Kribbella sp. NBC_01245: one gene and its partner. The protein of the gene in region 1 interacts with the protein of each later gene in a pairwise test. Links are inferred from orthologs where the notes say so. Each region holds a gene or a part of one and is shown in the gene's direction. Other genes may lie near its edges. The genes, in order: dnaE and OG394_RS28200.

Evidence for each region.
Region 2: the proteins of dnaE (region 1) and OG394_RS28200 interact in binary tests that used the Escherichia coli proteins (3 or more experiments, as listed by UniProt). The link is inferred for Kribbella sp. NBC_01245 from one-to-one orthologs.

The regions. Positions count from the first base shown.
Region 1 is NZ_CP108487.1:2,430,672-2,445,430, reverse strand. What follows is about bases 8,973-13,018. They hold dnaE (DNA polymerase III subunit alpha), read left to right. Parts: upstream 8,973-9,275; coding sequence 9,276-12,818; downstream 12,819-13,018. Other genes in these bases: OG394_RS10740 (hypothetical protein), read left to right, coding at 12,865-13,018; OG394_RS10750 (Type 1 glutamine amidotransferase-like domain-containing protein), read left to right, coding at 8,973-9,155. Also shown: OG394_RS10790 (IS30 family transposase), read left to right, coding at 215-1,369; OG394_RS10785 (class I SAM-dependent methyltransferase), read left to right, coding at 2,255-3,073; OG394_RS10780 (AfsR/SARP family transcriptional regulator), read left to right, coding at 3,239-5,113; OG394_RS10775 (carboxymuconolactone decarboxylase family protein), read left to right, coding at 5,117-5,716; OG394_RS10770 (DUF167 domain-containing protein), read left to right, coding at 5,729-5,995; OG394_RS10765 (TraR/DksA family transcriptional regulator), read left to right, coding at 6,200-6,952; lspA (signal peptidase II), read left to right, coding at 6,925-7,620; OG394_RS10755 (RluA family pseudouridine synthase), read left to right, coding at 7,613-8,542; more of OG394_RS10750, read left to right, coding at 8,547-8,972; more of OG394_RS10740, read left to right, coding at 13,019-13,467; OG394_RS10735 (DUF3352 domain-containing protein), read left to right, coding at 13,512-14,759. UniProt on the Escherichia coli protein: DNA polymerase III is a complex, multichain enzyme responsible for most of the replicative synthesis in bacteria. This DNA polymerase also exhibits 3' to 5' exonuclease activity. The alpha chain is the DNA polymerase catalytic subunit.
Region 2 is NZ_CP108487.1:6,168,701-6,182,394, reverse strand. The notes cover bases 4,903-7,883. They hold OG394_RS28200 (pyridoxal phosphate-dependent aminotransferase), read left to right. Parts: upstream 4,903-5,807; coding sequence 5,808-6,959; downstream 6,960-7,883. Other genes in these bases: OG394_RS28195 (GbsR/MarR family transcriptional regulator), read right to left, coding at 6,964-7,883; OG394_RS28205 (glycosyl hydrolase family 28-related protein), read left to right, coding at 4,903-5,789. Also shown: OG394_RS28225 (carbohydrate ABC transporter permease), read right to left, coding at 1-582; OG394_RS28220 (carbohydrate ABC transporter permease), read right to left, coding at 579-1,514; OG394_RS28215 (ABC transporter substrate-binding protein), read right to left, coding at 1,518-2,819; OG394_RS28210 (FadR/GntR family transcriptional regulator), read left to right, coding at 3,020-3,709; more of OG394_RS28205, read left to right, coding at 3,819-4,902; more of OG394_RS28195, read right to left, coding at 7,884-7,902; OG394_RS28190 (ArsC/Spx/MgsR family protein), read right to left, coding at 7,907-8,323; OG394_RS28185 (hypothetical protein), read right to left, coding at 8,323-8,877; ATP-dependent chaperone ClpB, read right to left, coding at 9,136-11,724; OG394_RS28175 (hypothetical protein), read left to right, coding at 11,880-12,308; OG394_RS28170 (bifunctional 5,10-methylenetetrahydrofolate dehydrogenase/5,10-methenyltetrahydrofolate cyclohydrolase), read left to right, coding at 12,316-13,359; OG394_RS28165 (amidase), read left to right, coding at 13,362-13,694. UniProt on the Escherichia coli protein: Shows aminotransferase activity with methionine and histidine as substrates, and to a lesser extent also with phenylalanine.

The DNA.
Region 1 (14,759 bases):
GCGCACGGTGATCACTGATGCGTTGCGGGAGCAGGTCATCGCGGTGTTCAAGGAATCGGGGAACATCACTGGCGCGGGTTCGGCCTGCGGGTTGAGGCATGACACTGCCCGGCGGATCCTTGTCGTGGCCGGGCTGGTTCCCGCGGTGCGGGCCGTGAAACGCAAGACCCAGGCCAGGGTCCGCCTCGAGGAGTTGCTGGAGGCGGGCTGGTCCATCACGCGCGCAGCCAAGGAGGTGGGCGTGCATCCGGGTACTGCGCGGGACTGGCATCACGGGGTCCGCAGGGTGGGCAACACGCGGGTCTATCCCGATGGGCGGGTCGTGGACTACGGCACCACAACCCGATACTCCACTTCCATGACCCCATCAGCTGACGCGGTGATCAGCGACCGTTACCTGTGCCTGGACCAGCGGCTGGCGATCGCCGATGGGCGGGTCAACAAACTCACCTTGACCGCGATCGCGGCCGGCATCGGCAAGGACAAGTCCACAGTCTCTCGTGAGATCCGCGCCCACAGTGTTGAAGGAACCTACCTGCCCCACCAAGCCCACCGCGACGCTGCGGCCGCCAGGGCCCGGCCCAAGACCTCAAAGCTGGTCACCGATCCCGCGTTGCGTGAGCAGGTCGAGCTGGGTCTGGAGCGGAAGTTGTCGCCGGAGCAGATTTCGAACAGGCTCGTCAAGGACTTCCCCGACGACGAGAGCATGCGCGTGAGCCACGAGACGATCTACAAGGCGCTCTACTTCCAGGCCCGCGGCGGCCTCAAACGCGAAGTCCAGACCGCGCTGCGCACCGGACGGACCCGCCGCAAACCACAACGCCAGCCCGGCCAGCGCCAGCACCGGTTCGTCGAGGAGATGATCATGATCTCCGAGCGGCCCGCCGAGGCCGACGATCGCGCGGTTCCCGGCCACTGGGAAGGCGACCTGATCATGGGCGAGAACAACCGGTCCGCGATCGCCACCCTGGTCGAACGCACCACCCGCTACACGATGCTGGTCCACCTGCCCGGCGGCCACGACGCCGAACAGGTCCGCGACGGTCTCATCGCGACGATGAAAACCCTGCCCGGCCATCTGCGCGGCTCGCTGACCTGGGACCAGGGCTGCGAAATGGCCAAACACAAACAGTTCTCCATCGCCACCGACATGGCCGTCTACTTCTGCGACCCGCACTCCCCCTGGCAGCGCGGCACCAACGAAAACACCAACGGACTACTGCGCCAGTACTTCCCCAAGGGCACCGACCTGAGCATCCACGGACCCGAAGACCTCGAACACGTCGCCCAAGAACTCAACGGGCGACCACGCAAAACGCTCGACTGGGACACCCCAGCCGAACGCCTACGTGATCTACTCACCACCTAGAAACCAACCCGGTGTTGCAACGACCCCTCGAAACCGCCAACCCGGGGTGGTAAGCCACCCGCACGATGGCTACCCCTCGCCAGGCAAGAGCATTCCGCGCCAACCCGCCACCCGAACACGGCACCACCCGGCCACCGAGCGCGGCACCACCCTGGCGTCCGTGCACGGCGGCACCCGACCACTGAGGATTGCGCCACTCGCCACCGGACGGCATCGCCCGGCCAATCGTGCGTGGCGTCACCCCGGGCGTTCGTGAAGGGCAGCGCCCGGCCATCGAGGACCGCACCGCTCGGCAATCCGCGAACGGCGTTGGCCGGCCATCCGTGAATGGAATCGGTCGGTCATCGCGAACGGAATCAGCCGGCCAATCGTGAACGGAATTAGGTGGCTATTTGTGAATGGGGAGGCGTGATGCAGGCGGTCATACTTCGCTCGTCCCCCTGAATAGCCCGCCGCACTTGGTGGACCCGGGTCGGGTCAAGGGCGCGTTAGCGTCGGCGGTAGCCGATGGAGCCCTTGACGCGGGCCGGGTTCACCTGACAATTCGGAAGAACTCAGGGGGACGAGTGCCCACCGAAGAGCACGGTTCGAAGGTGATACCGGGCTGGCGATTAGCGTTGATTCGTCCGAATCCGCCCGCCTACGTAGGCGACCAAACGGACCCGCCGCAGAAAGGGGCGAGCGGATGCAGACGAATCAACGCAGCCATGGAGGGGGCTGCGCAGCAGGGAGAGGACGTCGCGTGAGCGGGGTGGGGCTAGGTGGGTGGGGGTTTGGGGTTGACAGGTTGGGTGGGGCGTCACACGGTGGGTCACACGGGGGTGGGGGAGGTTGTGGGGAGGCCGCGGGGGTGCGGTCGTGGGGGATTGAGGGGAGATGCTGGAAATGGAAGCTGGCACCGTGGATTTCAAGGCGGTCAAGGACAAGCAGCGCGCGGGTTGGGAGACCGGCGACTATCCGCGGGTGGGTAACACCTTGCAGATCATGGCCGAGAGGCTTGTCGGGGCGGCGGAGGTTCATGCGGGGGAGAACGTTCTCGATGTCGCGTGTGGTCAGGGGAATGTCGCCTTGTCTGCAGCTAGGCGGTTTGCCACCGCGACAGGGGTCGATTACGCGGCAAATCTTCTGGCCCAAGGGCGTGAGCGGGCGGAAGCAGAGCACCTACCGGTCACCTTCATTGAGGGCGATGCCGAGGAACTCCCCTGCGAGGATCATGAGTTCGACGCGAGTCTCAGCACGGTTGGCGTGATGTTCGCGCCGGACCAGTTCCGGGCCGCGAGCGAGCTCGTTCGGGTAACCCGTCCGAACGGCAGGATCGCGCTCGCGAGTTGGACGCCCGAGAGCCTGGTCGGTGCGATGTTCAAGGTGATTGGCAAGTACGCGCCGCCGCCTCCTGCGGGGGTGGTGTCGCCGATGCTGTGGGGCACGGAGGCGCGCTTGGCGGAGCTGTTCGGCGACAAGGTCGAGTGGACGGTGCTCAAGCGTCGTACGTTCGAGTTCTGCTACCACTCGCCGGAGCACTTCTCCGAGTGGTTCACGCAGTACTACGGCCCGATCACCCGCCTCGCCGGAACGCTCGACGAGACGCCGCGGGCGCAGTTCGCGGCGGACCTCACCGAGGTGGCAGCTCGGTACAACAAGGCGACCGACGGGACGCTGTACGCACCCGGCGAGTACCTCGAGGCAGTAGGCATCCGGCACTAACGACCGGCCCGACCGGCGCCGAGGTGCAGGTAGCCAAGGGGCAGGTAGCCAAGGGGCAGGTCGCCAGGGGGCAGGTCCCAAATGGTCGGCAAGGGGCAGGTCGGCGAGGGGGCAGACGGGAGTGGGGATCGGCGTCACAATGTGCTCGGGGGGAGTGCTGGAAACATGGTGACGATTCGTTTACTGGGTCCGCCGGCCATCGTGCGGGACGGTCAGGTGATGCGGCCGCCGCGGGGGCGGAAGGCTTGGGCGCTGCTGGCCTATCTGCTGCTGGCGGATCGGCCGCCGAGCCGCCGGCACCTGGCCGATCTGCTCTTCGCGGACGCGGAGGACCCGCTCGGCGCGCTGCGCTGGACCTTGGCGGAGTTGCGCCGGGCGCTCGGCGTGCCAGGCGTACTCGGGGGAGATCCGGTCAGTACCGACTTCGGCGAGGACCTCACGGTCGACGTACTCCTCGTCATGCAGGACGAAGCCGACCTGCTCTCGGCCACGGGTGAGCTGCTCGAAGGGCTGGAACTCCCGTCGAGCCTGGAGTTCGAGTCCTGGCTGTTGGTCGAGCGGCATCGGGTCTCGTCCCGGATCGAGGCCCGGCTGCATCAGAAGGCCGTCGCGCTGCTCGCCGCCGGCCGGGCGAGTGATGCCGTGACGTATGCGAGCCGGGCGGTGGCATGCAATCCGCTTGAGGAGGGGAACCACGAGCTGCTCGTTCGCAGCCTGGCCCAGACCGGCGACCGGCATGCCGCGCTCAAGCAGGTCGCCGTCTGCCAGGACATCCTCCGCGTCGAGGTCGGCATCGAGGCCTCGCTCGCCCTCCACGAGGCGGCCAACGCCCCAACCGCCACCCTGACCAGGCCCAGCACCGGGGCCGGCACCAAGACAAGCACCAAGACAAGCACCGAGGCGAGCAGCGAGATGAGGGGGAAGATGCGGATCCCCGGACCGTTGGCCAGCGGCCGGGCCTCGGCGGTCGGGCAGCTCGAGGCGGGCCGGGCTGCCATCGCGGCAGGCGCGGCCGACGCCGGGGTCGAGTGCCTGCGCCGGGCCGTTTCCGAGGCGGCCCGCTGCCAGGATCTCGCCCTGCACGGACGGACGCTCGCGGCACTAGGCGCCGCACTCGTCCACTCCGTCCGCGGGCGCGATGAGGAAGGCGCGCTCATCCTCCACGAAGCGATCGACCTCGCCACTCAGGCCGGGGATGACGCCGCCTTGGTCACGGCGTACCGGCTGCTCGGTTTCGTGGAGGTCCATGCCGGTCGGCGGAAGACGGCCGACGCCTGGTTGGCGAAGGCGCAGGCCGTCGCGCGGACCGATGCCGAGCTGGCCGCCGTACTCGGGGTGCGGGGGATGAACGCCTCGGACCGGGCCGATTACCCGGCGGCCTTCCGGCATCTCGAGGACTCGGTCGACCGGGCTACCGCGGCAGGCGATTCGCGCCAGCAGGCTTGGTCGCTCTCGATCCTCGGCCGGGCCCACCTACTCCGGGGCGAACGCGCGCAGGCCGGCGCCGTAGTCGCGCGGTCGATCGAGCTGGCACACGAGCAGCGGTGGATCGCGTTCCTGCCTTGGCCGGAGGCGTTGCGGGCCGAGATCGACCTGTACGACGGACGGCTCGACGCGGCGGCGGATGATCTCGAGCAGGCGTGGGTCCAGTCGTGCCAACTCGGCGATCCGTGCTGGGAGGGCATGACCGCGCGGGCGCTCGGCCTGCTCAGCACCCTGCGCGGGGATCATCGCGGGGCGATCGAGTGGTTCGGCGAGGCCGCGACGCGTTCCAACCGTGGGCCGGATCGCTATCAGTGGATCCACGCTCACGTGCTCGACACGATGATCACCACCGCGCTCGACCGGGACGAACCGGCCCGCGCTCTGCCGTTATTGGCGCGGCTGGACGCGCTCGCCGCCCGCTGCGACATGCGCGAGCTGGTCGTACGGGCGCAATTGCACAAGCACCGACTAGGCGACCGTACGGCGCTCGGCGCGGCCGCGTTGATGGCAGCCGATATCGACAACCCAGTCCTGACCCAACTCCTGAACGGATAGCCGATGACCGCGACCGCATTCCTGCCCGGGCCCGTGGCCGAACCTTCGCCCGAGACGCTCGCGATGTACCAAAATGACGTGAACGAGCTCGGGCAGGTCATGAACATCACCCGTGTCTGGGCGCACCAGACGGCCGCGCACGAAGCGTTGTTCGGCCTGCTCGCGCAGTGCGCCGAGGCCGCGAACCTCGACGTACGGCGGAAGGGGATCCTCGTCCTCGCGACGGCGTCGACGCTGGGTGATTCGTATTGCTCGCTGGCCTGGGGCCGAAAGCTCGGTCTCGAGGCCGATCCCAACCTCGCGGCCGGGGTGATCGAGGGGCTCGACGATGGTCTGACCGAGTCCGAGCGGGCGCTGGCGAACTGGGCCCGGAAGGTGGCGCGCGACGCGAACGGCACCAGCGAGGGCGACGTACAGGAGTTGAAGGAGGCCGGATTCACGGACGCGGAGGTCGTCGCGATCACCGTGTTCGTGGCGCTGCGCTTGGCCTTCTCGACCGTGAACGACGCGCTCGGCGCCCGGCCGGACGCCCTGTTCCGCGCCGCGGCATCCGCGGAAGTCCTCGCGGCGGTCGACTACGGCCGGCCCATCGCGGAGGACTGAGACACTTTCGGGATGCGGGTTTTGGTACGAGTGAAGCCGGGTACATCGCGAACCAGCGTCGGCGGCCGGTACGACGGACCGGGCGGTGTCGCGCTGGTCGTCTCGGTTGCCGCCCGGGCGGTCGAGGGGCAGGCGACTCGCGCCGTGCTCGAAGCGGTCGCTACGGCCTTCGGCGTACGGCGGTCGGCAGTGACGTTGGTGCGGGGCGCGACGAGCCGGGACAAACTACTCGAAGTCGACGGTGCGTCAGCGGATCGTCTCAGCGAGTTGCTCGGTTAGCAGCGCGTAGCACAGTTGAACCGTTTGTGTCACTCCCCGAAGTCACAACTCGTCTCATATGACGCAAACAACATCGAGTGTGGTTGAAGAACCGACTACCGTATGTCCACGGTCTGCGCGTCGGGCTGGTACGTGGACCGTGCGTGCCCTACATTCTTGCGACCAGTCCGCATCAGTCCCCGACGATTGCAGGGGGTAGTCGCTATGGCTACATCGGCTCCGAAGAAGTCCGCCCCCGTACGCACGCCCGTGGTCAAGAAGAAGGCCGCGGTATCCGCTGAGACCGGCACGGCCAAAAAAACGCTGGCGAAGAAGGCCCCGGCCAAGAAGACTGCGGCCACCAAGGCCCCAGCCGCCAAGGCTCCGGCCGCGAAAGCCCCGGCTAAGAAGGCCCCGGCCAAGAAAGCGCCGGCCAAGACCCCCGCTAAGGCCATGAACGCCAAGGCCACGACAACTGCCAAGAAGGCATCTGCCCAGGCAACACCGACGAAAAGGGTGGCAGTGAAGACTAGCGAGAACAAGACAGCGGCCCCGGCGTCCGGCAAGGCAGCTGCCAAGGGAGCGGACAAACTCACTGTCGGAGCGAGCGAGGCCCCGTGGACGACAGCGGAGATCGCCGAGATCCGCGGTGAGCTGGAAGCCGACGCCAAGCACCTGCGTGAGGAGATGAACACGGCCGAGCAGGAGATCGCCGGCCTGTTCCGGGACGGTGGCGACGGCGCCGGTAACGACCCGGCCGACGTCGGCTCCAACACCTTGGAGCGCGACAACGAGATGTACCTGGCGAACAACGCGCGCAACATGCTGGAGCAGATCGAGCACGCCCTGTCGAAGCTGGCAGACGGGACGTACGGGGTCTGCGAGAGCTGTGGCAAGCCGATCGGCAAGGGTCGGTTGCAGGCGTTCCCGCGTGCGACACTGTGCGTGTCATGCAAAGAACGCGAAGAACGCCGCTGAGTCAGACACCAGAAGCCAGTCCCGGTGACGCCCCGGAGCTAGATCCGGGCGCGCAGCCGGAGGACGCGGAACCGGCCGACACCTCGTCGGCCGGTTCTGCGTCGTCGTCCGAGGAGCCCACGGTTTCGGAGCCGCCGGCCTTGGAGCCCACGGCCGGCCGCCGCCTACCGCTGCTGTTCGCCCTGATCGGCCTGGCCGTGGTCGGGCTGGACCAGCTGACCAAGGTGCTCGCGCTGAACAACCTCGAGCCGGGCGAACCGGTCGACATGATCGGATCGCTGCTCCGGCTGAACCTGATCCGCAATCCCGGCGCCGCCTTCAGCCTCGGTAGCGACTACACCCCGGTGATCGCGGTCATCCAGATCACCGTTGCGCTGGTCGTGGTCTACCTGGCCCGTCGGCTCGGCTCGACCGGCTGGGCGCTGGCCTTCGGTTTCCTCTTCGGGGGTGCCGTCGGCAACATCATCGACCGGATCTTCCGCGAGCCGTCGCCGTTCCACGGGCATGTGGTCGACTTCCTGCAGCTGCCGCATTGGGCGATCTTCAACGTGGCCGACATGGCCGTGACAACCGCCGCGATCCTGATGATCGTGCAGACATTGCGCGGTATCAAGCTAGACGGCACCCGGGAAGTATCGTCCGGAGCAGGGAAGGCAACCAGTGAGTGATTCGCGCACAGTGATCGTGCCGGACGGTCTGGCTGGTGAGCGTCTCGACGCCGCACTGTCCCGCCTGTTCGGTTTCTCGCGGACCAAGGCGGTCGAGATGATCGACGCCGGCCTGGTCCAGGTCGACGGCGCCAGCGCGATGAAGTCGGCCCGGGTCGTTGCCGGCTCCCTGCTGGACGTCGAGATCCCGCCGCCTCCGGGCGAGATCCAGGTCGTGCCCGAGATGGTCGAAGGCCTGCGCATCGTGCATGACGACGACGAGATCGTGGTCGTCGACAAGCCCGTCGGAGTCGCGGCCCACCCGTCCCCGGGCTGGACCGGCCCGACCGTCATCGGCCATCTCGCCGGCGCCGGTTTCGCCATCTCGACCAGTGGTGCCGCCGAGCGCAAGGGCATCGTGCACCGCCTCGACGTCGGCACCTCCGGCCTGATGGTGGTCGCGAAGACCGAGCACAGCTATACCGTGCTCAAGAAGGCCTTCAAGGACCGCACGGTCAAGAAGATCTACCACGCGCTGGTCCAGGGCCACCCGGACCCGTTCACCGGCACCATCGACGCCCCGATCGACCGGCATCCCCACCACGACTACAAGTTCGCCGTGGTCGCCGGTGGTAAGCCCAGCGTCACGCACTACGAAACCCTCGAGGCATTCCGCTTCGCGACGCTGCTCGAGATCACCCTCGAAACGGGCCGGACCCACCAGATTCGCGTGCACATGGCGGCCGTCGGCCATCCGTGTTGCGGAGACGCGCAGTACGGCGCCGACCCGGTCCTAGCGGAGCGCCTCAACCTGTCCCGACAATGGCTGCACGCCATGCGCCTCGGGTTCACGCACCCGGGTTCGGGGGAGTACGTCGAATACAGCTCGACCTATCCGTCCGACATCGAGAAGGCCCTCGAAGCCCTCGCGGACGCCTACTAGGCAGATGCGGCTCTACCTTTCGTCGTACCGGCTGGGGGATCATCCCGAACACCTGCGCGCGCTCTTCAAGAGTGAACGCGCGCGGGTGGCGGTCATCGCGAACGCCCTGGACGCCGTACCGGCTGAGCTCCGGGCCGAGATGGTCGAGCGTGAGCTTGCGGATCTCGCCGGGCTTGGTTTGACCGGCGTCGAGCTCGACCTCCGCTCGTCTGTCGACCTTCAGGGGTACGACGGGGTGTGGGTGCGCGGCGGGAACGTTTTCGTCCTGCGTACGGCGTTTGCTCGCAGCGGTTTCGACGTACTACTTAAGTCGGCGCTTGAGGCGGACTCGATCGTTTATGCCGGGTACAGCGCGGGCGCCTGCGTATTGGCTCCGAGCCTGCGCGGTCTCGAGCTGTGTGACCCCGTGTCGGACGTTGACGGCGAGGTGCTGTGGGACGGCCTCGGGCTGATCGACGAGGCGATCGTGCCGCATGTCGACTCGCCGGGACATCCCGAGACCGATCTCGTCCGCCCGATCGTCGACCTCTACCGCCGAACCGGCGTACCGCACCTAACTCTCCGCGACGGCCAGGCGCTCCTGGTCACCGGTTCATCCCGTCAGGTGGTCTGACGCGCCCGGATATCGGGCGGTGTTCGGGGTGCTCGGAGAGGCGATTCAAAAACTGTCCTAGCCGCCGTTTAGGGTGAGGTTCTTCCCGCTCACCGGCGTCCCCTGGAGGTCTGCTCAGACATGCCGTCCGCCGACAGTTTCGTGCATCTGCACAACCACACCGAGTACTCCATGCTGGACGGCGCCGCACGGATCAACGAGCTCTTCAAGACCGCCGAGCAGATGGGCATGCCCGGCCTCGCGACCACCGACCACGGCTTCGTCTTCGGGGCCTATGAGTTCTGGAAGACCGCGCAGAAGTACGACGTGAAGCCGATCATCGGCGTCGAGGCCTACCTCACCCCGCAGACGCACCGCACCGAGCGCCGCCGGGTGAAATGGAGCGAGGGCGGTAACAGCAGCGACGACGTCTCGGGTGGTGGTTCGTATACCCACATGACGCTGCTCGCCAAGAACACGAACGGCATGCACAACCTCTTCCGGATGGCGTCGCTCGCCAGCCTCGAGGGGTACTACTTCAAACCCCGGATGGACCGCGAGCTGCTCCAGACGTACGGCGATGGGCTGATCGCGACCACGGGCTGTCCCGGTGGCGAGGTCCAGACCCGGCTGCGCCTCGGGCAGTACAAGGAGGCCGTCGCGGCGGCCGCGGAGTTCCGGGACATCTTCGGCGCGGAGAACTTCTACTGCGAGCTGATGGACCACGGGCTGCCGGTGGAGAAAGTCGTCCAGACCGACCTGCTGAAGCTCGCGAAGGACCTCGGCCTGCCGCTGCTCGCGACCAACGACCTGCACTACACGCACCCGGGTGACTCGGTCGCGCACGCGGCCCTGCTGTGCGTGCAGTCCGGCTCGACGCTGTCCGACCCGAAGCGGTTCAAGTTCGACGCGGACGAGTTCTACCTGAAGCCCGCCGACGCGATGCGCGAGCTGTTCCGCGATCATCCCGAGGCCTGTGACAACACGCTGCTGATCGCCGAGCGCTGCAACGTCACCTTCACCGAGGGGGAGGGCCGGTTCATGCCGCGCTTCCCCTGCCCGGAGGGTCACAACGAGGAGTCCTGGTTCGTCTCCGAGGTGGAGACCGGCCTGCACAAGCGCTACCCGGCCGGCGTGCCGGACCACGTCCGCAAGCAAGCCGAGTACGAGATCGAGGTCATTGTCTCGAAGGGCTACGCGGGGTACTTCCTCGTCGTCGCCGACTTCATCAACTGGGCCAAGGACCAGGGCATCCGGGTCGGCCCGGGCCGTGGTTCCGGTGCCGGTTCGATGTGCGCCTACGCGATGCGCATCACCGACCTCGACCCGCTCCGGCACGGTCTGATCTTCGAGCGCTTCCTGAACCCGGAGCGCATGTCGATGCCCGACTTCGATATCGACTTCGACGACCGTCGCCGCCCCGAGGTGATCCGCTACGTCACCGAGAAGTACGGCGACGACCGGGTCGCGATGATCGTCACCTACGGCACGATCAAGGCCAAGCAGGCGATCAAGGATGCCGGCCGGGTGCTGGACTATCCGTTCGCGATGGGTGACCGGATCACCAAGGCGATGCCGCCCGCGGTGATGGGCAAGGACATCCCGTTGTCCGGCATCTTCGACTCCGCGCACAAGCGGTACAGCGAGGCGACCGAGTTCCGCGCGCTCTACGAGTCCGACGCCGATGTGCGCAAGATCGTCGACACCGCCCGCGGCCTGGAGAACCTGAAGCGCCAGTGGGGTGTGCACGCGGCCGGCGTGATCATGTCCAGCGAGCCGCTGATCGACCTGATCCCGATCATGCGCCGCGAGCAGGACGGCCAGATCATCACCCAGTTCGACTACCCGAGCTGCGAGACGCTCGGCCTGGTCAAGATGGACTTCCTGGGTCTGCGCAACCTGACGATCATGGACGACGCCGTCAAGAACGTGGAAGCGGCGCACGGCATCGAGCTCGACCTCGACGCGCTCGGCGAGACCCTTGACGACGCCAAGACCTATGAGCTGCTCGGCCGCGGTGACACGCTCGGGGTCTTCCAGTTCGACGGCGGCCCGATGCGGGCGCTGCTGCGGTTGATGAAACCCGACAACTTCGAGGACATCTCCGCCGTCGGCGCGCTCTACCGGCCAGGTCCCATGGGTGCGAACTCGCACACCAACTACGCGCTGAGGAAGAACAACCAGCAGGAGATCAGCTACCCACACGACGAGCTCGCGGTAGCGCTGGAGCCCATTCTCGGCACGACGTACGGCCTGATCGTGTATCAGGAGCAGGTGATGGAGATCGCGCAGAAACTCGGCGGCTACACGCTGGGTAAAGCGGATCTGCTCCGCCGGGCGATGGGTAAGAAGAAGCGCGAGGTGCTCGACGCGGAGTACGTCGGGTTCTCCGAGGGCATGAAGGCGAACGGGTTCTCCGAGAAGTCGATCAAGGCGCTCTGGGATGTCCTGGTGCCCTTCTCCGACTACGCGTTCAACAAGGCGCACTCCGCGGCGTACGGTCTGGTTTCGTACTGGACCGCCTACCTGAAGGCGAACTACCCCGCGGAGTACATGGCCGCTGTGCTGACGTCCGTCAAGGACGACAAGGACAAGATGGCCATCTACCTGAACGAATGCCGCCGGATGGGCATCAAGGTGCTGCCGCCCGACGTCAACGAGTCCGACTCCAACTTCACCCCGGTCGGGACCGACATCCGCTTCGGCCTGTCCGGGATCCGCAACGTCGGCGTCAACGTGGTGGCCGAGATCGTGTCGGCGCGTGAGTCCGAGGGCCGGTTCACCGATTTCGTGGACTTCATCGACAAGGTGCCGCTGCCGGTCTGCAACAAGCGCGTCATCGAGTCGCTGGCGAAGGCGGGCTCGTTCGACTCGATGAACCACGCCCGCCGGGCCGTCGTCGCCGTGCACGAGCAGGCGGTCGACGAGGCCATCGACCTCAAACGCAACGAGGCGCACGGGCAGTTCGACCTGTTCAGCATGGGCGATGACGACAGCGGTGAGGGCGGCAGCCGGCTGACCGTGACGGTGCCCGAGATCGAGGAGTGGGACAAGGCCACCAAGCTCGCGCATGAGCGGGACATGCTCGGTCTGTACGTCTCGGACCACCCGCTGTTCGGCGTCGAGCACGTGCTCACCAACGGCACCGACTGCACGATCGGCCAGCTGCTCGCGGACGAGGAGCGCCCCGACGGGACTCAGGTCACGATCGGCGGTCTGGTCACCTCGGTGCAGCGAAAGGTCAACAAACGCGGCGATATCTACGCGATCGTCACGCTGGAGGACCTGGAAGGTTCGATCGAGGTGATGATGTTCTCCTCGGCGTACCAGCTCGCCGCGCATGTGCTGGTCAACGACGCGATCATCTTGATGAAGGGCCGGATCCGGCGCCGCGACGACCGGGTCGAGCTGAGTGGCTCCGACGTCACCGTGCCCGACCTGACCGAGGGGCCGTCCGGTCCGGTGGTCATCTCGATGCCGGTCAACCGGTGTACGCCGCCGGTGGTCGAGCAGTTGCGCGAGGTGCTGTCGGCCCACCCGGGGATGACCGAGGTGCAGTTGCGCCTACAGGCCCGGCAGAAGACGACGGTGATGCGGATCGGCGACCGGTTCCGGGTCACGCCGACGCCTTCGCTGATGGCGGATCTCAAGGCGTTGCTCGGTCCGCATTGCCTGGCCAGCTGATGGGGCTTCTTCGGGGAGGCCTCAGGTGATGGGTCACACTGGCGAGGTGAGTCAGTATCCCCAGCCGTATCCGCAGCCCTATTACCAGCCGGCCGTCGCCCCTGAGCCCTCATTGCCGTGGGCCCGCGCCTTGAGTGTCACCGTCGCGGTCTTTCTGGTGGTGGGCGCGATCGGCGGCTGGGTCTGGCAGCAGTACGCACCGCTCGCCCGCTACTCGGTCGACGCTGATGGCGGCTCGCTGGGGGAGGAGGAGATGACCCGGGTCTTCGGCCCCGACGGCACCTTCACCGCGATCGGATTCATCGCCGGCCTGGTGATCGGCGGCGCCTTGTTCTGGTGGTTGCACCGCTATGGCCCCTGGGCGGTCGCGATCGTCGTCGCCGGCTCAGCGCTCGGCTCCGGCGTGGCCTGGGGCGTCGGTATGCTCCTCGGCCATGATCCGCTGGACCCCAGGCTGGAGGCGGCCAAACCAGGCGACCTCCTGCCGGCACCGCTCGAACTGCATGGCTGGACCCCCCTCGCATCCTGGATCGTCGGGGCAGCTCTGGTCGCCGCCGTTATCGCGGCCACGACCTGGCGGAATGATCCGCCCGCGGCTGCAACCGGACCGGCCTCACCTGCGTCCGAGCAGACGCCGTGGATGCACTAACCTGACCCGGCCCGGCGATCGGCCGGACGATCCGAGGGGGCTCGATGTCTGACCACACCAACCCGCCGTACGGCGGCCAACCCGGCCCGGGGTATCCCGGTGCCAACCAGGCCGGGCCTTATGGTCCGCCTGCCGGCCAGCCTGGGTCTTACGGTCCGGGCGGTCCGGTTCAGCCCGGGCCCTACGGTCCGCCCGCGGGCCAACCGCCATACGGACAAGGCGGTCCGGGCCAACCCGGCCCCGGCCAGTACGGCGCACCAAGTCATCCCGGCGGGCCTGGCCAGTACGGCGGCCAGCCTGGCGGCCCGGGGCAGTTCGGCGGTCAGCCCGGGCAGTATGGTCCGGGGCAGTACGGTCAGCCCGGTGGAGCGGGTCAGTACGGCGGCGCTTCCGGCACGCCGTACGGACAGGTCGAGCAGGGCGGCTTCGGCCCGGGTGGTCCGGGCGGCCCGCACATGCAGCAGTGGCAGCCCGAGCCGCGGAAGCGCCGGAGCAAGCTCGTCCCGCTCATCGCGGCCCTGGCCGTTTTCATCGTCGCGGGCGGCGGTGCTGCCTTCGCGTACAGCAGGCTGAACGGCGGCGGTGACCAGCCCGAGGCGGTCCTGCCGGGCAACGCCGTCGCGTATGCCCGCGTAGACCTCGACCCGGGCGCGGGCCAGAAGGTCGCGGCGCTGCGGTTCATGATGAAGTTCCCGTCGGTCAAGAACGAAATCGGCATCACCAGCGACAACGACGACCTGCGCCAGAAGCTGTTCGAGTTCATCAAGAAGGAGTCGGGCGACGACCTGGCCGACGTCGACTTCAAGAAGGACATCGACCCCTGGCTCGGCGACCGCGCGGGCGTAGTCGCGGTGCCGGGTGCCGACAAGGACCCGGAGCCGATCGTCGCCGTCCAGGTCAAGGACGAGGGCAAGGCCAAGGCCGGCCTGGAGAAGCTGTTCGCCGACGAGGACCCGGACGACAAGCCGGGCATGGCGTTCAACGGTGACTACGTGCTGCTGGCCGAGGACCAGGCCGCCGCGGACAAGGCCGTTGCCGACGGCAAGAACAACCCGCTCGCCAACAACGCCGAGTTCAAGAAGTCGATGGACGACCTCGGCGAACCCGGCTTCGCGTCGGTCTGGATCGACAGCGAGGGCATGGCGGCGCTGGCGGCCAAGGAGCTGAAGCAGGGCGATCTCAAGATCACCTCTGGCAGTTTCGCCGCGGCGCTGCGGTTCGACGGCGACTACGTCGAGCTGAAGGGCGTCGGTTACGGCGACCCGACCGCCACGAAGAAGCCGCTGACCGGT
Region 2 (13,694 bases), 3.7 Mb from region 1 along the record:
CGTCATCACCGGAACCAGCACGCGGAACAGCGCCGACAGACGCGAACAACCGTCGACCATGGCGGCCTCTTCGAGCGACGCCGGCACATTCTCGAAGAACCCGCGCAACATCACCGTGCACAAAGGGATCGACACCGCGACGTACACCAGCATCAGGCCCCACCGGCTGTCGACGAGGTACATCCGCGTCATCAGCACGTACAGCGCGCCAAGGGCGATGAAGCCCGGGATCATCTGCGTCACCAGGAAGGCGCCCATCACGGCACCCTTGGACCGGAACTCGAACCGCGCCAGCACGTACGCCGACAGCAGCGACACCACCGTCGCAAGGGCGGCCGCGACGGTCGACACGATCAAGCTGTTGCCCAGGTAGACCGCGAAGTTCGACTGCTCGAATAGGCCGGTGTAGTTGTCCAGCGACCACTTCTCCGGCCAGTATCGCAGCGGGTAGGCGAAGATCGTGCCCGGATCCTTGAACGACGTGACCAGGATCCAGTACAGCGGGAAGACCGTGATCAGCAGGCACAGCCCGAGCCCGGCGTACTTGACGATCCGGCCCGCGATCGACTCGTGCCGGATCATGCGGCGGCCACCTTTCTGGGACGCTTGACCTCGCGAGGGCGGATGGCCATCAGATAGAAGACCGCGAAGACCATCAGGACGAAGACCACCATCAGACCCATCGCCGAAGCGCGGCCGTAGTCGCCTTCCTGCGTCACCTGGATCATGTACGACGTGACGATGTGCGTCTCGTTCGCGGGACCACCGCCGGTCATGCCGAAGATCAGCTCGGGCGAGTTGAAGATCCAGATCACCCGCAGCAACACGGTCAGCGCGAGCGTCGTCCGGATCGACGGGATGGTGATGCTGAACAACGTGCGGACCTTGCCGGCGCCATCGATCGCGGACGCCTCGTACAGCTCGTCCGGCACGGATTGCAGCGCGGCCAGGATCATGATGGCGAAGAACGTCACGCCATACCAGACGTTCGCCACGATGACCGCGATCATCGCGTAGCGGGCGTCCGCCAGCCAGGGCACGGGTGTGTCGATCAGGTGCGTCTTCATCAGCAAGTCGTTGACCACGCCGAACTCGCCGTTGAACATCCAGCGGAACAGGATGCCGATCAGGAAGCCCGACACGGCCCACGGGAAGAACACCAGCGCCTGGTACGTACCGCGGAACCGGAATTTCCGCCGCAGCCAAAGCGCCATCGTGAACCCGATGAGGAACTGCGGCACCAGCGAGCCGACCACCCAGACGATCGAGTTCCACACGGTGCCGCGGAACATCTCGTCGCCCAGGAGGGTCTGGAAGTTCTTCAGGCCCACCCACGACGTATCACTCAGGTCGTTCAGGTTGTAGTTCCTGAAGGCCATCTGGACGCCCTGAAGCAACGGGTAGAACGTGAAGAGCCCGACGAACACCAACGCCGGCAGCATGAACGCGAACAGGACCAAGCCGGTCCGGCCGGTGAAGTGCTTCCGGCCGGACACGGATTTTGTGGCGGCCATAGATCAGTTACCGGCCCACTTCTTCGTCCAGTACTCGTCCCAGCCCTTGAGGATCTCTGCCGGCTGGGCCTTCCCAGTGATCAGCTTCTGCACTTCGCTGTCGGCCTTGTTCTCCCACTCGGTAGACCAGGCGACACCGCGCGGCTGCGTCACCACGATGTACGTCTCGGGTGACTCGTTCATAGCGACGTACGACGCCCAGGGGCCGTCCTTGAAGTACGGGTCGTCCGCTGCGCTCTTGAGGATCGGTACGAGGCTGTTCTCCTTGGAGAACGTCATAGCCGCGTCACCCGACGTCAGGAACTTCACCAGCTTCACGGCCTCAGGCTTGTGCGTACTGCCCTCGGCAACACCCCAACCGGCGTTGGCCAACGGCTGCGCGGCCTTACCCGTAGGCCCGACCGGAAGCGGCGCCGTACCCCACTGGTCTTCCTTGATCGTCTTGGACTCCTTGACGGTCGCGATGACCTCCGGGTCCTGCAAGAGGAACCCAGTCGTACCGGACGTGAAGCCCTGCACCATCTCGGGATAGCCCCAGCTGACCGACGAAGGCGGCGACGCGGTCTTGAACAGGTCGACGTACATCGTGAGCGCGTCAACGGCCTTCGGCGACGAGAAGATCGTCTTGCCGTTGGTGAGCTTGAACGCGTTGTCCCGGTTGATCTCGTCGATCACGTACGCCGAGATGACCGCTACGGCGTTACCGCTCGCGCCCTTGCCGCCGCGGAAGGAGTAGCCGTACCGGTTCTTGCCCGGGTCGTTGATCTTCTTCGCCTGCTCGGCCATGTCGGTCCAGCTCTTCGGCGGACCGGCGAACCCGGCCTGCTGCGACAGGTCCTTCCGGTAGAACAAGGAGAGGCCGTAGAACCCGTAGGGCACCATGTACGACTTGCCGCCCTGCTGCGCCACCTTCAGCGCGTTGGCCGTCAGGGCGTCGAGGCCCTCCCAACCCTTCAGGTCCGGCGCCATGTCGTAGATCCACTTGTTGCTGGTGAACGGGCCTACAGTCGAGTCACGCACTTCCAGCACGTCTACGCCCTTGCCGGACTGCAGCATCTGCTGGATCTTCTGGTCGGCCTGGTTCGTCGGGGGCGAGATCAACTGGACCTTGATCCCCGGGTTCGCCGTCTCGAAGTCGCCGATCAGCTTCTTCAGGAGCGCCGTACGGGTCGGGTTGGTCAGACTCTCGACCATCTGCAAGGTGGTGCCGTCGGCGGCCTTCTCGGCCGGACCGGGCCCACAAGCGGTCAAGGCGACGGCCATGGCGGACAGTGCTGCGAGTAACTTCACTGGTTGGTACCGCATGGTTGTTCTCCTCCGGGTGGACGACTCACAGGGTGCGGGGGAACCCATCGGACATCTGATGAATCTGGAAGCCGTCTCAGCACACTAACCAGATTTGGGCGTCCTGGGTAGCCATGTGTTCACAAGGTGACCAATAGTGGTCTGAGGACTTACCCTCGTCGAGCTAGGTGTTCACGGGGTTCGAGAGGGAGGTGGACCGGATGGCGGCGACGGACAAGGCCCTGGCCGGCCTGCGGCAGATGATCGCGTCAGGCGCCATCGGGCCGGGCGAGCAGTTCCCGCCCGAGCCCGAGTTGTGCGACCGCCTCGGGGTATCGCGGAGCTCGCTGCGCGAGGCGGCGCGTTCGTTGGCGGCGCTCGGGGTGATCGAGTCGCGGCACGGATCCGGAACGTACGTGTCGGCGCTGGATCCGGCGGAGATCATCAGCCGGTTCTCGCTGTCGGTGGAGCTGATTCCACTGGAGGGCGTGCTGCAACTGCTCGAGGTTCGCCGGGTGCTGGAGTCGCACGCGACGGCCGCGGCAGCCGCTCGGCAGGACCCGGAGTTGGAGGCGCAGCTCGGCGCGATCCTCGACCAGCTCGAGGCGACCACCGACGCCGCGGAGATCCAGGCCCTCGATGCCGAATTCCACGGCGCGATCTGCAAGGCCGGCGGCAACCCGACCGTCACCGCCCTGACCGGCGTCATCCGCGGGCGCGGCGGTCACTACCGCATCTTCGAACCAGGCGACGAGTTCAACGCCATCAAACAAACCAGCGACCGAGGCCACCGAGCCATCCTCGCCGCCATCGCCACCCGCGACCCCGCAGCCGCCGCCACCGCCGCCTCGGCCCACATAGCCCAAACCGAACTCTGGCTCCGAGCCCTACGCCCAGAACCCAAGATCTGAACTTCTTGCGCGACCTCTGTCGAGATCTTGCGCGGGGATGTTGGGATGCGTAGGGTCCGGGAGGCGGGCGTGAGTGCGCGCCGCCTTGAGTGTGAGGGATGGGCCGCCCATGTCCCGGAGCCGTCGGATTGCCGTTGTCGCGGTGTTCGCGATGACCGTTGTGAGCAGTGTCGCCACCACCGCGTCGGCCAATGAGGCGGCGCCCGTCATCACCAGGGCAGGGCTGGACCCGGCACTGGTGGAAGGACGCGGCGCCACCGTCGCGTTTCTTGAGCAAGAGGCCGAGAACGCGGTCACCAACGGCCAGCGGATCGGCCCGAGTCGGGAGGCGTACACGCTGCCCGCGGAGGCATCTGGTCGTACGGCGGTGAGGCTCGCCGAGGCGGGGCAGTACGTCGAGTTCAGGCTTTCGCGGCCGGCGAACGCGTTGACCTTGCGCTACAGCATCCCGGACGCCGTTGGAGGCGGCGGGATCACGGCACCGCTCGACGTACTCATAAACGGCAAGAACCGGCACACGATGACGCTGACCTCGGAATTTGCCTGGCTGTACGGGATGTACCCGTTCTCGAACGACCCGAATGTCAATCCGCATCCGGGCTGGTGGAAGCCCGAGCCGGATCCGGTCGCGAAGCCGTTCCGGCCGAACCACTTCTACGACGAGCAGCGTCTGCTGCTCGGCAAGACGTACCAGGCGGGCGACCGGATCCGGTTCAAGGTCCCGGCGAATTCGCCGGCCGACTGGTACGTCCTCGACCTGGCCGACTTCGAGCTTGCGAAGGCACCGGCGAAACAGCCGCGGAACTCGCTTTCCGTGGTGACGTTCGGCGCCGACCCGACCGGCCGTCGCGACGCGGCACCCGCGATCGAACGCACCATCGCGGTCGCGAAAGCCCTTAAAATGAAGGTGTTCATCCCCGCCGGCACGTTCCAGGTCAACCGGCACATCGTCGTCGACAGGGTGACGATCCAGGGCGCCGGCAACTGGTGGACCATCATCAAGGGCAAGGTGCTGCCACTCCCGGCACCCGCCCCCGACAAGTCGATCCACAGCGCGCCCGGCTTCTACGGCAAGTACGCCGACGCGGGCGGCAGCACCAACGTGCACCTGTCGGACTTCGCGATCGAGAGTGACGTGCGCGAGCGAATCGACACCGACCAGGTGAACGGTATCGGTGGCGCGATCGGCGGCGGCTCGACCATCGAAAGGCTGTACATCCGGCACACCAAGGTCGGGATCTGGCTGGACGGGCCGATGAGCGGGCTGACCATCCGCGACAACCTCATCGTCGACTCGATCGCGGACGGGATGAACCTGCACCTCGGCGTCTCGCACGTCCGCGCGACCAACAACTTCGTCCGCAACAGTGGTGACGACGGCCTGGCCATGTGGTCCGAGGCTAACGAGCAGGGCCTGGTCAACCACGACAACGTCTACGACCACAACACGGTCCAGACCCCGGTGCTGGCCAACAACATCGCCATTTACGGCGGCCGGGACAACGCCGTCACGGACAACCTGGTGGCGGACCCGATCCGCGAGGGCAGCACGCTGCAGGCCGGGTCGCGGTTCAACTCGACGCCGTTCGAGGGCAAGCTGGTCTTCGCGCGCAACACCACGGTTCGCGGCGGACCGCGCGATCTGAACTGGAACATCGGGCTCGGCGCGATCTGGCTCTACGCGCTCCAGTCGGATATGGAGGCCCGGATCGAGATCACGGATTCGAGCTTCCTCGACTCGACGTACAACGCGTTCATGTTCGTGGTCGACTGGCCGGTCAAGGACCAGTACGAGGTGACCAACGTCGTCGTACGCAACGTCAAGGTCGACGGCACCGGCACGAACGTCGTCAACGCCCGCGTAGGTGGTTGGGCCAGCTTCGAGAACGTAGACGCGCGTAACGTCGGCGCGCCCTTCGTCAATAACTGCGGCACCTTCCAGTTCGACGGCACGCCCGAGTTCGACGTACGGCTGATCGGTGACAGCAATGACGGCAACTGGACGACAGGTGCGACCGGGCCGACCCTCTGCGACGACCGGCCGGTAGTGGTTCCTGCCCCACCCCCTAGTCCCTGGTAATGCCCTAGGGTCGAGGGCATGCGTGAAATGGCTAAGCGTCTGCATGGTCTCGGCACCACGATCTTCGCGGAGATGTCCGCCCTGGCCGTGCGTACCGGCTCGGTCAATCTCGGCCAGGGTTTTCCCGACACGGACGGCCCGGACTCGATCCTGGAGGACGCGATCCGGGCGATCCGCGGTGGCGCCAACCAGTACCCACCGGGTCGGGGAATCCCCGCACTGCGTCTGGCGATCGCTGCGCACCAGGACCGGTTCTACGGGCTGAAGTACGACCCGGACACGCAGGTCCTGGTGACGACTGGTGCCACCGAAGCGATCGCTGCCGCGCTACTGGCGTACGTCGAGCCTGGGGACGAGGTAATCGCCCTCGAGCCGTACTACGACTCGTACGCGGCGTGTATCGCCATGGCCGGCGGCAAGCGCGTCCCGGTGACACTGCGCGCGCCTGACTTCCGGCTGGACCTGGACGAGCTTCGGGCGGCCGTGACGGACCGTACAACGGTGTTGCTGATCAACTCACCGCACAACCCGACGGGCACGGTCCTCACCGACGACGAGCTGCGCGGGATCGCCGAACTGGCCGTCGAGCGCGACCTGGTCGTCATCACCGACGAGGTCTACGAGCACCTGGTCTTCGACGGCGGCCGGCACATCCCGCTCGCGTCGTACGACGGCATGGCGGAGCGCACGGTCAGCATCGGCAGTGCCGGCAAGACCTTCTCGGTGACTGGCTGGAAGATCGGCTGGGTGACGGGTACGCCCGAGGTAGTGACGGCGGTGACCACGGCCAAGCAGTTCCTCACGTACGTCTCGGGCGGTCCGTTCCAGCCTGCGATCGCCGGAGCTCTTGCCCTGGGCAACGACTACTTCGACGGGTTTCGCGCCACCATGCAGGGCAAACGCGATCGCCTCTGCGACGGTCTGACCGGGTTGGGGTTCGAGGTGTTCAAACCCCAAGGCACGTACTTCGTGACGACCGACGTCCGACCCCTCGGGTTCAGCGACGGCATCGAGTTCTGCCGCATGCTGCCCGAGAAGACCGGCGTCGTCGCCATCCCGCACCAGGTCTTCTACGACAACGTCGAAGCCGGAAGGCCCTTGGTCCGTTGGGCTTTCTGCAAGCAGGACGAGGTCATCGACGAGGCCCTGTCCCGCTTGGCCAAGCTCTAGGCGATCAGCTGTCGCGAAGGGCAGCGCGCTGTACGTCGCTGAGGCGTTCGGGCCGGACGTCGATCGCATACGCGCCGGATTCCGTACGCCGCAGCGCGATCGGGTCGATCAGGTCCGGGGTGTAGTCGGCGTCCCGCAGGGCCCGAGTAACCCGCTCGTCCGGCCAATCCAGCGCGGTGGCCAGTTCCGCCGTACTGCGTGGTCTGCCGGCGTGGATCAGCGCGGCGGTCACGGTGAGGGCGTCGTTGATCGCGGCCTCGGTCGGACCGCCGGCCATGTCCTCGCTGAGGCGGCCGATGAACTGGCGCATCTCCTCGAGCCTTACGCCGGCAGGGGTTTCGGCGCCGAAAACCTCGACGCCAAGCTCGGCGGTATCGGCCCACATCGCGTTCTGCCGGGCGCTGACCTGCCAAGTCCGGAGCCACACGTCGTCGTAGATCACGTATTTCTCGCGCCTGCGGCCGGGATCGGGCTCGCGATGGATCAGCTCCAGCCCTTCCAGGTAGCCGATCGCGTTCGAGATCGAGGCAGGGCTGACCCGCAGGCGCTCGACCAGGTCCGCGGAGGTGAGACTGCCCGCGTCCGTGGTGAACAGGCACGACAGCACCCGGGCCGCCATTCGCGGCATGCCGGTCTGCACCATCAGCGCGGCTAGCTGTTCCTGGAAATCCTGTGCTGCTTGGGGATTCCGCCCGTAGCCGGGCTCGACGACTGTGGTTGCCGTCGGCAACTGGCTTGTCTTGGTACGACGTGCGCGCTGTTCCGTGGCCCGGTGTGCGCGATCGGCCTGGTAGTCGCCAGGGCCGCCGTTCCGGGCGACCTCGCGGCTGATCGTGGAGGTCGGTCGGCCTAGCTCGCGCGCGATCTCGGAATACCCGAGGCCGTCCGCCAGCAGAGCCGCGATGCGCTGGCGATCGGGCCGGCTCAGCCTGCCGCCGGGCATCCGCTCACCGCGGACCAGGCCGGAAGATCGGCGGCGCAATCGCAACCCCAGCGCCGTCCCCGTCGCCAGGTCCTGAGAGGAACGGGCTGAGCGCCTCGGGCGTGCGGGCGATGGCGGTGGTGCCGTCGTCGGCGGTGATGATCGGGCGCTGGATGTGCTTCGGATTGGCCGCGAGCAGCTCCAGCCAGGCCTGCCGATTCGCCTCATCGCGCGGCAATGCCTTGATCGCGTCGGCGGCAGGGCCATCGGGCCGGGCGACGTGCCACGGCTCCAGGCCGAGCCGCTCGACCACGGCCGCGAGCTCGGCGGCGGTCGGCGGATCGTCCAGATAGCGGCGAACCGTATAAGCGATGCCGGCCTCGTCGAGCGCGGCCGTGGCGGCCCGGCACTTAGAGCAGGCGGGATTGACCCAGATCTCCATCAGCGCCTGACCCCGAACCAGTCCTTCGTCGGCTGCTGCGTCATCATCACCAGGATGCCGACGTGCAACGCGATCCCGATGATGCTGGCCGGCAGGGACAAGATCCCACCCAGCACGCCGAGTGAGGCGACCACCATCAGCATGATCCGGGCCCAGCGCGCCCGCCGGTGCAGGAAGATCGCGGGCACGATGTAGATCAACCCGCAGATCGCGAACACCAGCGGCAGAATGCCCTCGGCCTCCGGCTGCCCCAGCGTCTCGGCCATCCCGGCACCCGCGGTGGTCATCGACACCAGCGCGCCCAGCAGCGACATCACCCCGAGCACGACCGAGATGATCGACGCGACAACGACCTGCCGCGGCGGCTTACGCGCGACCTGCCCGCCCGGCCAACCCGCCTGCTGCCCCGGCGCCGGCCACCCCGGCTGCCCACCGGGCCCACCAAAACCGCCAGGTCCACCAGGTCCGCCAGGTCCGCCAGGTCCGCCAAAGCCACCGTGCCCGCCATAACCACCAGGCGCCCCAAACCCACCGGGCGCACCAGAGCCAGGCACCGGCCCATCAGCGGGCCCGCCGCCACCAGGCGCGAACGGCTGAGCCCCGGGATACGCCTCACCATGGCCAGGCGTGCCGGAACCACCGGCCGGGGCAGCACCACCAGCCGCGCCGGGTCCGAAGACGCCGGAACCTTGATAAGGTCCCGGCCGCTCCGGCGGCGGCTGGCTGGACTCGGGTGGACCGTGCTGGTCACTCATGAAGCGTCTGTCCTTCCAAAGGACACGAGTTGTGCCCTCTCCGACGATGATCCCAGATCAACCCTGAGCGGCTTGGACATCAAGGGCGTCCTTGCCCTCATTCAGGCTGACCTTGACCGTGTCGCCATCGCGAATCGTTCCGGCCAGCAGACCGCGGGCCAGCTCGTCACCAATGGCCGACTGCACCAGCCGCCGCAGCGGCCGCGCGCCGTACACCGGGTCATAGCCGGTCAGAGCCAGCCACTCCATCGCACCCTCCTCGACGTCCAACGTGATCCGGCGATCGGCCAGCCGACGCTGCAGCGCCTTGATCTGCAGGCCGACGATCTGCGTCAGCTCCTCGCTGCCGAGCGCGTCGAACAGCACGATCTCGTCCAGCCGGTTGATGAACTCAGGCTTGAACGACTGCCGCACCACCGTCATCACCTGGTCACGTTTGACGTTGTCGTCGAGCGACATATCGGCCAGGTACGACGAGCCGAGATTGCTGGTCAGGATCAGGATGACGTTGCGGAAGTCGACCGTCCGCCCCTGCCCATCGGTCAGCCGGCCGTCGTCGAGGACCTGCAGCAGGATGTCGAAGACCTCGGGATGCGCCTTCTCCACCTCGTCCAGCAGGATCACCGAGTACGGACGCCGCCGCACGGCCTCCGTCAGCTGGCCACCTTCCTCGTAACCGACATAACCCGGAGGCGCACCGACAAGCCTCGACACGCTGTGCTTCTCGCCGTACTCCGACATGTCGATCCGGACCATCGCCCGCTCGTCGTCGAAGAGGAAGTCCGCCAGAGCCTTGGCCAGTTCGGTCTTACCGACACCGGTCGGACCGAGGAACAGGAAGCTGCCGGTCGGGCGATCCGGGTCGGAAATGCCCGCGCGCGCCCGTCGTACGGCGTCGCTGACGGCCTTGACCGCGGTCCGCTGGCCGATCAGCCGGGAGGCCAGTTCGTCCTCCATCCGGAGCAGCTTGCCGGTCTCGCCCTCGAGCAGCCGGCCGGTCGGAATACCCGTCCACATCGCGATCACCTCGGCGATCTCGGTCGGGCTGACCTCGTCGTGCACCATCGCATCCGGGCCTGCTTCCACCGGCTCGGCGGTGGCCAGGGCTTCAAGCTCTTTGCTCAGCTCGGGCAGCTCGCCGTACAGGATGCGGGCAGCCGTCTCGAGGTCGCCATCGCGCTGGGCCCGCTCGGCCTGACCGCGCAGCTCGTCGATGCGCTCCTTGACCTCACCGACCCGGTTCAGCCCGGACTTCTCCTTCTCCCACCGGGCTTCCAGCGCCCGCAGCTCTTCCTCGCGATCGGCCAGATCCGCGCGCAACCGGGCCAGCCGGTCCCGGCTGGACGGGTCTTCCTCGCGGGACAGCGCGAGCTCCTCCATCTTCAGCCGGTCGACGCTACGCCGCAGCGAGTCGATCTCGACCGGGGACGAGTCGATCTCCATCCGCAGCCGCGAGGCCGCCTCGTCGACCAGGTCGATCGCCTTGTCGGGCAGCTGGCGACCGCTGATGTAGCGGTTCGACAGGATCGCGGCGGCGACCAGGGCCGAGTCGGAGATGGCGACCTTGTGGTGCGCCTCGTAGCGCTCCTTCAGACCGCGCAGGATCGCGATCGAGTCCTCCACGCTGGGCTCACCGACGAAGACCTGCTGGAACCGCCGCTCCAGGGCCGGGTCCTTCTCGATCCGGGTCCGGTACTCGTCGAGCGTGGTGGCGCCGATCATGCGCAGCTCACCACGGGCCAGCATCGGCTTCAGCATGTTGCCGGCGTCCATCGCGCCTTCGCCGGACGCGCCCGCGCCGACGACCGTGTGCAGCTCGTCGATGAACGTGATGATCTGGCCGTTCGACTCCTTGATCTCGGTCAGTACGGCCTTCAGGCGCTCCTCGAACTCGCCGCGATACTTCGCGCCGGCGACCATCGCGCCGAGGTCGAGGCTGATCAACCGGCGACCCCGCAGCGATTCCGGCACATCGCCCGCGATTATCCGCTGCGCGAGGCCTTCCACCACGGCGGTCTTACCCACGCCGGGCTCACCGATCAGGACCGGGTTGTTCTTGGTACGACGCGACAGCACCTGCACCACGCGACGGATCTCGGAGTCCCGCCCGATCACCGGGTCGAGCTTGCCGTCGCGAGCGCGCTCGGTCAGGTCGACGCCGTACTTCTCCAGGGTCTTGGTGGTGCCCTCGGCCTCCGGCGACGTGATCCGCCGGTTGCCGCGGGCGTCGTCGAACGCCTTCAGCAGCGCGTCCGCGGTCACGTCCAGCGCGGACTTGGCCGGGCCATCGACGGTCGCGAGCGAGATCAGCAGGTGCTCGGTCGAGATGAACTCGTCGCCGAGCCCGAGCGCACGCTGCTCGGCCTGGTTCAGCACGTCGCTGGTCTTCGGGGACAGGCTCGGCGCCTGCACGCTGCCGCCACTGGTCCTCGGCAGACGCGCGAGCTGCTCGGCCGTCCGGCGCCGGATGGCGTCCAGATCCGCGCCGGCCGCCTCGAGCAGGCCGACGGTGGTCCCCTCGGGCTGCGCCAGCAGGGCGGAGAGCAGGTGAATCGGCTCCACGGTCGGGTTACCCGCCGAGGAGGTCTGACGGATCGCCACCGACAGGGTTTCCCGGGCAAGCGTCGTCAACCGCTGAACATCCATCTGTACATCCGGCCTTTCCGTGAAGTGCTAAGGACACTTGGAATAACGTACCCAAGGTTGAGTCCATTCCACTCAACTCTGCCAGATCCACTCAAGCGCGGACCCGCTCAGCCGGTACTCTCGGGGCGACAGACTTGCGCCTAGGAGGGCCCTGAGTGAGCGAGAATATTCCGTCCGCCATCATCCGCTGGCCGCATTCCGCCGGAGGTTCGGCGTACTGCCTGGGCCGCTTGGTCCAGCGTCCGTCGGCCGCGCCGGTGATCGTGCTGACCGAACTGGCGGGCAACCCCGACGTGCTCGGGCTCAGCGCCGACTTCGGCGGGGCCGCCACCGCGGCGTACCGGCAACTCGGCGACGGGATCGACCCGCTGTCGATCGTCTGGGTGGCGCAGCACGGGGAGTTCTCGTCGTACGACGCGGCGGGTGCGCCCGAGACGCTGACCGAGGTCACCGTGCGATTCGACGGGCAGCGCTTCAGCTGCGACCTGACCGACCTACGGCTGCTCCCGTTCGCGGAGGCCGAAGCCTGGCAGCAGGCGCTGGGGCTTCAGCCGGTGGCCGCCGTCCTCGCCACGGTCGCCTGAGGCCGGGATGACACTGCCAGCCACCCGCGCATTGTCCGGAGGCGCCGTCCTGAAGTCGGTCCGCGCCGACCTAGCGCCGCACCGGGCCGTCATCGAGCCGCAGAACAAGAGGGTCTCGGTGATCCGCTTCTCCGCGCAGGAGACCGATCCCCAACTGTGGCAGCACCGGATGGAGGCCTCGCGGGTCTCGGCCGAGCAGAAGGTGAAGGCCTTCTCCCACCTCGGGTACCAGGTCGACCACGAGGTGCTGCCCGGCGGCACCAGCGCGGCGGACTTCGCCCGGCTGATCGACGAACGCAGTGCCGATCCCAATACGTCGGCGATCATCGTGCAGTATCCGCCGCCCCCGCACCTCGCGCCGATGGTGCAGCGGATGGCGCCGGAGAAGGACATCGACGGCCTGCTGGGCGAGCGCTCCCAGCAGCAGGCGTGCGCGACCGCCGAAGGCATCGCCCGCGTGGTCCGCCCGTTCGCCCAGGACAACCCGAGCATCGCCGTCATCGGCGGCAAGGGATTCGTCGGCAGCGGGGTCGTACGCCTGCTGGAGCAGGACGGCCTGCGGGTCACCAGCCTGGACGCGGGCGACGACCTGCGCCAGGCGCGCAACGCGGACATCATCGTCTCCGCCACCGGCAATCCGCACGTACTCACCAACGACGTGGTCCAGCCCCATCACCGGCTCGTGGTCGACTCGGGCTTCATGCCGCAGGCCGACGGCAGCATCGCCGGCGACGTCCACCCCTCGGCTCAGAACGTCCCGCAGTACATCACCCCGGTGCCCGGCGGCATCGGCCCGGTAGAGATGGCCGTACTGATGGACCGGGCCGTCAAGATGGACTCCGATCCCAACCACACTCCGTGGACCTGCCAGCCCGTTCCCTATCTGGACAAGGGGCAGGTGGCCGCGATGGAGAGTATGCCGTCGGCCACGGCCAGTGCCTCCCGAGGCGTCGACGGCCGCGCAGCCGATGGCAGCAAGCCGGAGAGCATGCAACACCGCGCGCCCACCCAGACCAGCGCGTCCCGGGACGCCCAGGGTCCGTCGGTCTGACCATGCTCGACGAGGTCTACCCGCAGCTGAGCGCCGTGGCGATCGGCCGCGGGGTAGCCACCGGCGAACTGTCGGCCGCCGAGGTCATCGAGGCCGCGCTTCGGCGGATCGCCCTGGTCGACGACACCGTCCGCGCTTTTCGTGAAGTGTGGGCGGACGAGGCTCGGGCCACTGCCCGTGAGATCGACCGGCGCCGCTCCTCGCTTCCGCTGGCCGGCGTGCCGGTGGCGTTGAAGGGCACGGAGGGTACGACGTCGGAGCAGGCGCAACGGCTTGTGGCCGCCGGTTGCGTGCCGGTCGGACTCACCTCGACGCCCGGCCCGGGGACCGACTGG